DNA from 3 places in the Neobacillus sp. B4I6 genome. Region 2 is predicted to be linked to each of the others. Evidence: riboswitches for the same ligand, from Rfam matches in the RefSeq annotation. Region 2 holds a riboswitch; each other region holds the start of a gene.
The links. A riboswitch is a leader RNA that binds a small molecule or an ion and turns the genes downstream of it on or off. The one in region 2 is predicted to bind S-adenosylmethionine.
Positions count from the first base shown of each region.

Region 1 (3,118 bases), 2.9 Mb from region 2:
CCAAATTTCCGAGAGTATAAATAAAATCGTTCACACTTGTCTCTGTATTAGTTGATAAATTATAAACCCCTTTGAGATCATATTCGACGCCGCGATAAATGGCATAGGCAACATCTTCTACATATATAAAGTCCCTAGTTTGCTCTCCGTCACCAAAAACCTGCAGTGGCTGCCCTTCTAAAACATTATTAATAAAAATGGAAATGACTCCACCTTCACCGACTGTTCCTTGCTTAGGACCAAAGACATTTGAAAAGCGGTAACAAAGTGTATCAACACCAAACATTTCAGTCCACTTTTTGCAGTATAGTTCCCCTACCCATTTATTGATTCCGTATAGTGATAGAGGTTCACATAAAGCATCTTCTTTCAATGGAATATCATCATTAAGACCATAAACGGCTGCTGAAGAAGCAAATACTACCTTTTCCACTCCATATTTGGTTGATAATTGAAGTATATTTGTCAATCCTAGAATGTTTGATTGAGAATCTAGGTATGGGTTCACCATTGATGTTCCGACATTTACTTGTGCCGCCAAATGAATAACTACATCAAATCGATTAGATTGGAATACACCTTCACACGTTTGGTCTTCTACGTTTAATTGATAAAATTTATGTTTGAACTTCACATTATCCTTATTTCCTGTAGAAAGGTTATCAATAATGTAGACTTCATCACCTTCCTTAAAAAATCTTTCAGCAACAAAGGAACCTATAAAGCCATACCCACCAGTTACAAGGACCTTCATATTTTCACCTCTATATATTTTGTCTAATTGTTATAACTATTTTTTGCCTTTTTGTAGGGCGTTTCTTAACTCAATTAAGTCTTTCTCATTTATCAATCCAGATTCTAGTGCAATATTTATAAAGATATTCCAATTTTTTACATTCCCCTTACCATTATCATTTGTATCAGATTTTGTGGTATCTTGGCTTAAAAGTGTTTGTATGTCTACATCTAGTATTTTGGCTATTTTACCCAAAATTTCAATTGAAGGGTTACTCTGGATATTTCTTTCGATTTGACTTAAGTAAGATTTTGAGATAGATGTTTTCTCAGCTAATTGAGATAAGGTAAGGTTTTTCTCTTTCCTTAATTTTTGAATTTTTTTTCCTAACATAATAGGCCTCCTAAAATAAATTTCACTCCTCTCTTAAATATCATTATAGTAAACATTTTGTTCTTTGTAAAGAACAAAGGCAATCACCTAATACTTTTGGTAAGTGCTTTATTACGAACAACACTTAACTATTAACTCATTTTTAATAAAATAAATTGACACCACCGCTAAGTTGTAGTAAATTTTATAAATAATCTAAATATTAATTTTCTTATCAAGAGAGGTTGAGGGAATGGCCCGAAGACACCTCAGCAACCATCAATGGCTACACTCATTGAAAAGGTGCTAAGTCCTGCAAATTATTCGCTAATTTGCCAGATAAGAAGAATGACTTTTTGGTCGTACTTACAAAAGCCTTTCTTCTTATAGAAAGGCTTTTTTATTTAATAATTTTTATATAACACAAGGAGTGATCGTCATGTACAAAATTGATACGAAACTTGCCCAAATTGGAAATCGGAGTGAAACAGCAACTGGAACCGTAAATCCGCCAGTATACTTTTCAACGGCCTTCCGCCACGAGGGAATTGGCCAATCAACTGGGTTTGACTATACCCGAACCGGGAATCCTACGCGCCAGCTCTTAGAAAAAACAATTGCTGATTTAGAGTGCGGTGATCAAGGATTTGCCTGCAGTTCAGGGATGGCAGCGATTTTAACCATTCTCTCTTTATTTGAAGCTGGTGATGAATGGTTGGTTAGTGAAGATTTATATGGCGGTACATACCGCTTATTAGAAAAAGGTTATAAAAAATGGGGCTTGAATAGTCAGTATGTCAATACCTGTTGTCCGGAAGAGATTGAAAAGAAAATTACGCCTCAAACAAAGGCCATCTTCCTTGAGACACCAACCAATCCACTTATGCAGGAATCCGATATTGCCGCTGTTTCAAAAATTGCAAAACAGCACGGATTATTATTAATAGTGGACAACACTTTCTATACTCCATTATTACAACAGCCGATTACCCTTGGCGCGGACATTGTCATCCACAGTGCAACGAAATACCTAGGAGGACATAATGATGTCCTTGCCGGTCTTGTCGTCGCAAAGGGGAAAGAGCTTTGTGAAGCATTAGCCTTTCATCATAACGGTGCCGGAGCGGTACTGAGCCCGTTTGATTCTTGGTTATTAATGCGCGGTATGAAAACTTTGTCACTTCGGATGGAAAGACATGAAAAAAATGCTAAGAATATCGTCGAATTTCTTTCACAACATGATGCTGTCACAGATGTCCTTTATCCGGGACGCGGCGGAATGGTTTCCTTTAGAATCAAGGATGAAGCTTGGGTTAATCCATTTTTACAAGGCTTAAATCTAATCAGCTTTGCGGAAAGTTTAGGTGGAACGGAAAGCTTTATCACTTATCCGGCAACGCAAACCCATGCCGATATTCCAGAAGAAATCCGAATTCAATCCGGCGTCTGCAATCGTTTATTGCGTTTCTCCGTTGGACTTGAGGATTCACAAGATATAATTGAAGATTTGGAAAAAGCTTTTGCCCATGTTCAAGAAGGAGTGATTGCATAATGGCACACGAAGAATACACATTTGAAACCAGGCTCCTTCATAATAAGCACAAAATTGATCCTACAACAGGAGCGGTTAGTGTACCCATACAGCATGCATCTACTTTTCACCAATCTGATTTCGATCAGTTTGGCAAGTACGATTATGGCCGCAGTTTAAATCCGACAAGGGAAGCACTTGAAGATGTCATTGCTGAACTTGAAGGCGGGTTAAAAGGCTTTGCCTTTGCATCCGGCATGGCCGCCATTTCGACGGCATTTCTCCTGCTATCTGCAGGTGATCATATTGTCATTACGGAAGATGTCTACGGCGGTACATTTCGGATGGTCACAGAGGTCCTCACGCGGCTCGGAATTGAACATACCTTCGTCGATATGACGAATTTAGATGAAGTAAAACAAGCCATTCAGGCAAATACAAAAGCATTTTATGTGGAAACACCATCGAATCCATTAATG
Region 1 covers NZ_JBNPWB010000002.1:6,306,371-6,309,488, reverse strand. Annotated here, with positions in the region: gene QF028_RS33280 (NAD-dependent epimerase/dehydratase family protein) at 1-754, opposite strand, end outside; gene QF028_RS33275 (helix-turn-helix domain-containing protein) at 791-1,129, opposite strand; SAM riboswitch class I at 1,338-1,454, shown strand; gene QF028_RS33270 (methionine biosynthesis PLP-dependent protein) at 1,548-2,660, shown strand; gene metC (cystathionine beta-lyase) at 2,660-3,118, shown strand, end outside.
Region 1: another riboswitch for S-adenosylmethionine. It lies ahead of QF028_RS33270 (methionine biosynthesis PLP-dependent protein); the one in region 2 lies ahead of mtnK (S-methyl-5-thioribose kinase).

Region 2 (3,118 bases):
GAGAAGGCGTTGGCTGATCAGGGTTGCCTTGCCCTAAATTAATCACATCAAACCCTTGTGAAATATATTCCCCCACTTTTTTAACAAGTGAAGCAAAAAATTGCTTTGGAAGACTAGTTAATAATTCTGATGGTGGAAATTGCTTCATTGTTCTCACCTGCTTAATTTTTTTTAAGAATCATTGTGAAATTCTAGTCACAAATGATATAACTTTTATAACGGCTTGTAAAGAAAAAATTCCGAAATTTCAAACGAGGTGAAGATTCGTGAAATTAAAAATTTCATGTCTGCAAATGGATATCGTCTTCGGTGATCCCAATAAAAACTACCAAACTGCGGAAAGACTCATTGAAAATGCACTGACTGAACAACCCGATATCATTGTCCTTCCGGAACTATGGACAACGGGATATGACTTGACCCGCCTGAATGAAATTGCAGACCCAAAAGCAGTACAAACGATTGAATTTCTGAGAAATGCAGCACAACAAAATCAGGTTCATTTCGTTGGCGGCTCAGTTGCGAACCGTGAAGAAACAGGAGTAAAAAATACTCTCCTCATCATCAATAAAGATGGCACGCTGGTGCACAAGTATAGTAAACTACATCTTTTTAAACTCATGAATGAGCATGTTTTCTTAGAGCCTGGTGCCGAGAAGGGACTTTTCCAACTTGATAATCACCAGTTTGCTGGGTCGATCTGTTATGATATCCGGTTTCCAGAGTGGATACGCGCTCACACATCAGAAGGTGCAGAAGCACTGTTTGTTGTGGCCGAATGGCCTGCACCCAGATTGTCCCACTGGAGGGCCCTTTTAATTGCCAGAGCAATTGAAAATCAATGTTATGTAATTGCCTGTAACCGTTCTGGAAATGACCCAAATAACCAGTTTGCTGGTCACTCGATTATTATTGACCCGTGGGGTGAGGTCATTGCTGAGGCTGGAATGAAGGAAGAAATCCTATCGGCTGAAATTGAGATGGACTTAGTCAAGGAGGTCCGTAAGCAAATTCCTATTTTCACGGATAGAAAACCAGAATTCTATAAATAATAATTTTCAAAAAATATTGACACTTTCTCTTTGTTACTGATATGATTTTTACCAGTTAAATAGATTTTCTCTTATCATGAGCTGGCTGAGGGATTTGGCCCTTTGAAGCCCAGCAACCGACCGGAAACCCATTGAAATGGGGCGCTTTTTGCGCTGGGGATCCCCCCTTTAAGGCACGGTGCTAATTCCAACAGAAGGATTATCTTTCTGAGAGATAAGAGGTGCGACAGACAATATTGTCTATCAGCCTCTTTCAGATGAGAAAGAGGCTTTTTTAGTGCCTGCGTGCATAATTAAGCCTCCCAAAAACGAGGAGGAACCATAATGAGTCTACTAAAACAAAAAACATACCAGCCTTTAACAAACGAGAGTGCAGTTGAACTGGCACTTGAATTGAAAATTTTTGACCAGCATGCAAAACTTTCCTGCAAGGAGATTGGCGATGGGAATCTCAATCTAGTCTTTCATATTGTTGATGAATTGGAAGGAAAAAGTGTTATTATCAAACAAGCTCTCCCTTATGCAAAGGTAGTTGGCGAAAGCTGGCCATTAACTTTGAAAAGAGCAAAGATTGAAGCGGATGCCTTAAAAATTTTCGGACAGATTGCTCCAGATTATGTGCCCCAAGTTTTTTTCACAGATGATGTCCTAGCTGTAACCGTAATGGAGGACCTTTCCCATCTTTCAATCGCAAGAACTGGCTTTATCAAAGGAGAAACCTATCCATTAATTTCAAAGCATCTAGGTGAATATCTTGCAAAAACATTATTTTATACTTCTGATTACGGATTAACCCCTTCCGTAAAAAAGGAATATGTACAACAGTTTATCAATCCCGAGCTTTGCAAAATAACTGAAGATTTAATCTTCACAGATCCTTTTATTGATGCAGAAACCAACGATTTCGAGGAAGGACTGCGTCCTGTCGTCGAAGAGCTTTGGCAGGATGATGAACTAAAGTTCCATGTAAATATTTTGAAGAAACGCTTTTTAACAGAGGCTGAAGTTCTCCTCCATGGTGATCTTCATACCGGAAGTGTTTTTGCCGATAATTATGAAACAAAAGTAATCGATCCCGAATTTTCTTTCTACGGACCAGCTGGATTTGATATCGGCCAAGTAATTGCAAATCTTCTCTTCCAGGTAATAGCAAATGTTGAAGAACGTGATCTTTTCCTCAATCATATTGAAACGGTATGGAGTGTATTTGAGGATCAATTTACACTATTATGGAATACGGAGAATAAAGACGATTACGCTAAATCCTCTACCTTTCTAAACTATAATTTAACTAAGTTTTTTGAGGACTCGATCGGCTTTGCCGGCTGCGAATTAATCAGAAGAACAATTGGTCTTGCTCATGTTGCTGATTTAGATGGGATCGAGGAGGATCAAACTAGAATTACTGCAAAGCAGAAAACACTAGAACTCGGTACAATCCTAATTAAACAACGAAAAGAAATAAAGAACCGTTTTTCTTTCATAACGACTGTAAAAGAAGCATTATAATAGGAAAAGCAATCCGAACTTTCGGATTGCTTTTCTAGTCAAGTTTTGCCCACATTTCTTCTGGATTTAGTTCATAAATACCATTTTCACGGAACATGTAATGATTTATGATAAACTCTCTGCGAATTGTTGCATAATCATCATGGAATTGTTTTATATACTCGTTTAATTGTTTTTCTTCATACTTTTCACCTATTTTTAACCCACGTACCATGTGTTCGAACACGATTAATTTCTTCTTCCTTTGGGCAGGAATATTATTTAGCTTCCCATTTTTCATAAAGAAGTTCTCGATAATTTTTTGTCTCTCGATACTTGACTCGACCATTTCATCCAACTCCTTCCCCTTTTTTTCTAACAGCTCTGTAAACACCTTTGCCTGCTGGTTAATCAACGATTCATTTAAGTAAAAGTAAATCGTATTCTTCACTCTTCTGTCATATACCACATGGATATCTCGTAATTTCTTTAAATGGTGGGTAATCGTAGGTGCGGACAAGCCAAGCTTACCCGCTATTGCCTGCCCATGGAGTGGACCTTTTGCTAATATAGCAACG
Region 2 covers NZ_JBNPWB010000002.1:3,419,289-3,422,406, forward strand. Annotated here, with positions in the region: gene QF028_RS18985 (pyridoxal phosphate-dependent aminotransferase) at 1-148, opposite strand, end outside; gene QF028_RS18990 (carbon-nitrogen family hydrolase) at 267-1,052, shown strand; SAM riboswitch class I at 1,121-1,273, shown strand; gene mtnK (S-methyl-5-thioribose kinase) at 1,377-2,561, shown strand; gene QF028_RS19000 (metalloregulator ArsR/SmtB family transcription factor) at 2,596-3,118, opposite strand, start outside.

Region 3 (3,118 bases), 2.8 Mb from region 2:
AAATAAGTTTTGGTAACTTTTATGCATTTACCTTTAATGAGATTACACCAGTAGCAGCCAAAATAGCTGATTCGAGATCTTCGATTAAATCCTCAACATTCTCGATACCGATTGAAAGGCGAATCAAATCCTCTGTTACACCTGCAGCTTTCAGGCCATCAGCATCTAATTGCTGATGGGTGGTGCTTGCTGGGTGAATAATTAAACTTTTTGCATCGCCAACGTTTGCCACATGCGCCCATAGAGTAATCGAATCGATTAATTTGGCTCCTGCTTCTTTACCGCCTTTAATCCCGAAGACAACCATGGAACCTGCACCTTTTGGCAAGTACTTTTTGGCTAATTCATAATCTGGGTGGGATGGGTGTCCTGGATAAGATACCCATTCCACAGCAGGGTGATTGGTTAGATATTCCACCACTTCTTTTGTATTAGCCACATGCTCCTTCATTCGAACATGCAGTGTTTCAAGTCCAAGGATAAACTGGAAGGAATTTTGCGGACTTAACGCCGGTCCTAAGTCCCGCAGCAATTGGACACGGGCTTTGATAATATAGGCGATCTCACCTAGGGCTTCTGCATAAACCAGGTCATGGTAGCTGGCATCTGGCGTTGTAAAACCAGGGAATCGCGGCGAATTCCAATCGAACTTCCCACCATCGACAATAACTCCACCAGTAGTTGTTCCATTTCCTAAAAGCCATTTGGTGGCAGAATGAATCACAATATCGGCACCATATTCAATTGGCCGGCACAGATATGGAGTGGCAAAGGTGTTATCAATAATTAATGGAACACCTGCTGCATGGGCAATATCGGCGACTTTTTCAATATCAAGTACACGAAGGCTTGGGTTACCAATCGTTTCAGCGAAAACAGCCTTTGTTTTGTCGGTAATAGCCGCACGGAAGTTTTCCGGATTTTCAGGGTCAACAAATTTCACTTTAATCCCGTATTTTGGAAGCGTCACTGCAAAAAGATTATATGTTCCGCCATAGAGATTTGATGCCGATACGATTTCATCGCCAGCTTCAGCAATATTTAAAATGGCGAGGGTAATCGCTGCCATACCGCTAGCAACTGCTAGGGCACCAACGCCGCCTTCCAATAATGCTACTCTTTCTTCAAAAACGGTAGTAGTAGGGTTGTGAATGCGTGTGTATATGTACCCAGGTTCCGCTAAGCTAAATAGGTTTGCCGCATGCTCTGTATTCTTAAATTGATAGGCGTTGTTTTGATAAATCGGAACGGCTCGAGCCCCCGTTACCGGATCCGGAGACAATCCACCATGAACACTCAATGTTTCAAAACGATACTTCTTTTGATTTTCACCCATACTACTTCCTCCTTTTTTGCAATTCAACAAACAAAACCCCCGCTTCATAGAAGAGGGGGGACTCTCTCCTCATCTCTCAGAGCATCTCCGCTCTGCTGGATTTAGCACCGTGTGATTGTGTTATAAACCGGTTGCTGGGCTTCAAAGGGCCAGTCCCTCCGCCACTCTCGATAAGAATGTTTATTGAATTGTCTTTATTATTTGATTATTCACCTAAAACTTTACAGTAAGTTTAATTCCGAGTCAATAGCTCTGATTAGAAATTTGTTATTTTTGGTAAATTTTCCTGTGCCTTTGTCAAATAGAAGACAGATTCTAGTAATAATGTGCTGCGAATTGGAGCGGAAATACGTAATTGGCCGTTATGTTCAAGGGCCCTTAACCGTTCCTTCCCTTCAAGTAGTTGTTTCATTGCCTTAAGGTCACCGCGGATTTCGGATATCGTTCGTGTCACTTCGCTATCATGAAGTATGAAAATTTCTCCATTCTTTATGATAATCTGAATGGCTTTTTGTTCACAAACCAAATTCACTCGCAAATCGATATGTTCTAGTAACGGCAGAACATGCCTTTGCTGTTTGATTGCTAATTGAAAGTTTTTCAGCATCTCTATCATAATCCACCACTCCGGTCTGCTCTCTTATATTAAATATACAGGAACGGGGCATGAAATCCTCTTTAAAGTGGTCGACAATTATCAACCTTTTGGAGGGGATTTACGGAGATTTCCTGAGAAATATGTCGGATGGAGAGAATTTTTTGAAAAGTGTTGAAAATTATTCAAACATTACTGCTGATTAAAGGGCAGCATTTTGTAAAATGAAGTTAGATTCGATATCGAAAGGATGTGGATTATGAGTTTTAAAGACCGTAATGAATCAGATGAAATTAAAATTTTAAGATTTCTAAACTCGCGAATGAAATTAGCTGAAAAGGATAAAATTCGCTTTCATAACCTTGTGAAAGGATTTGAAGGTGACCGATTCTATGCTCTACCCAAAAAGGAATACAAAAATCCCCTGCATCAACTACAACGAAGTGAATCCCTACTCCGCCAGCTGTTAGAAAGCCTTGGGTATCGAATCCCTATTGAGGCTTATGTAGTTTTTATCAACCCCCATTTACTTGTTATAAAGTCCCACTTAATGAACAGACCATGTTGCGGACTGTTCCCTCTCTTCTCGGGTAGGATTTTACTTAAGAGGCTTGAGTACACCTAAAAAGCAGATGCAAGCGCGCATCTGCTTAGGATAAATGCTGTTTTATTTTTTCAAGCAAAAATGGAACTGATTGAAAAGCGTAGAGGGTTTCTTTTATCTTGCCGGCTTCAACAAATAATAGGCAAGGGACACTTTCAATTGCTAAATCCCTAGCAAGGTCTGGGTAGAAATTTAAATTCATTTTTCCCATATCTAACTCTACTAGTTGCTCAATGACCTGCAGCATTTTTGAAGCTACCTGACAGGTACCGCACATGGGTGTATAAAAATAGACTAACCCGGTCGCCTTTTTTTCAAGAAAGGCAGATAAATCTGTTCGATTCCATTCGTTCATATATCTTTTAACCCATTTCTAAAAATTCAGTATGAACATCGATATTCGCCCCTATTAGAACGGTTGCCAAATGGTGCACTGGCGCAGTTGCCACCTCACGATACATCCGATCAATATACAAATGTTCCGCTTGGGGAAATTCTCGTTTTAACTGTTTGCGAAGCTTTTCACCTGAGGAGTCGGCATCCACAAGAATATAGACATCCTTATCCTCAAGAAATTCAATTA
Region 3 covers NZ_JBNPWB010000002.1:6,231,561-6,234,678, reverse strand. Annotated here, with positions in the region: gene QF028_RS32860 (O-acetylhomoserine aminocarboxypropyltransferase/cysteine synthase family protein) at 20-1,336, opposite strand; SAM riboswitch class I at 1,403-1,513, opposite strand; gene QF028_RS32855 (SCP2 sterol-binding domain-containing protein) at 1,593-1,952, opposite strand; gene QF028_RS32850 (nuclease-related domain-containing protein) at 2,182-2,556, shown strand; gene QF028_RS32845 (thioredoxin family protein) at 2,582-2,890, opposite strand; gene QF028_RS32840 (toprim domain-containing protein) at 2,898-3,118, opposite strand, start outside.
Region 3: another riboswitch for S-adenosylmethionine. It lies ahead of QF028_RS32860 (O-acetylhomoserine aminocarboxypropyltransferase/cysteine synthase family protein); the one in region 2 lies ahead of mtnK (S-methyl-5-thioribose kinase).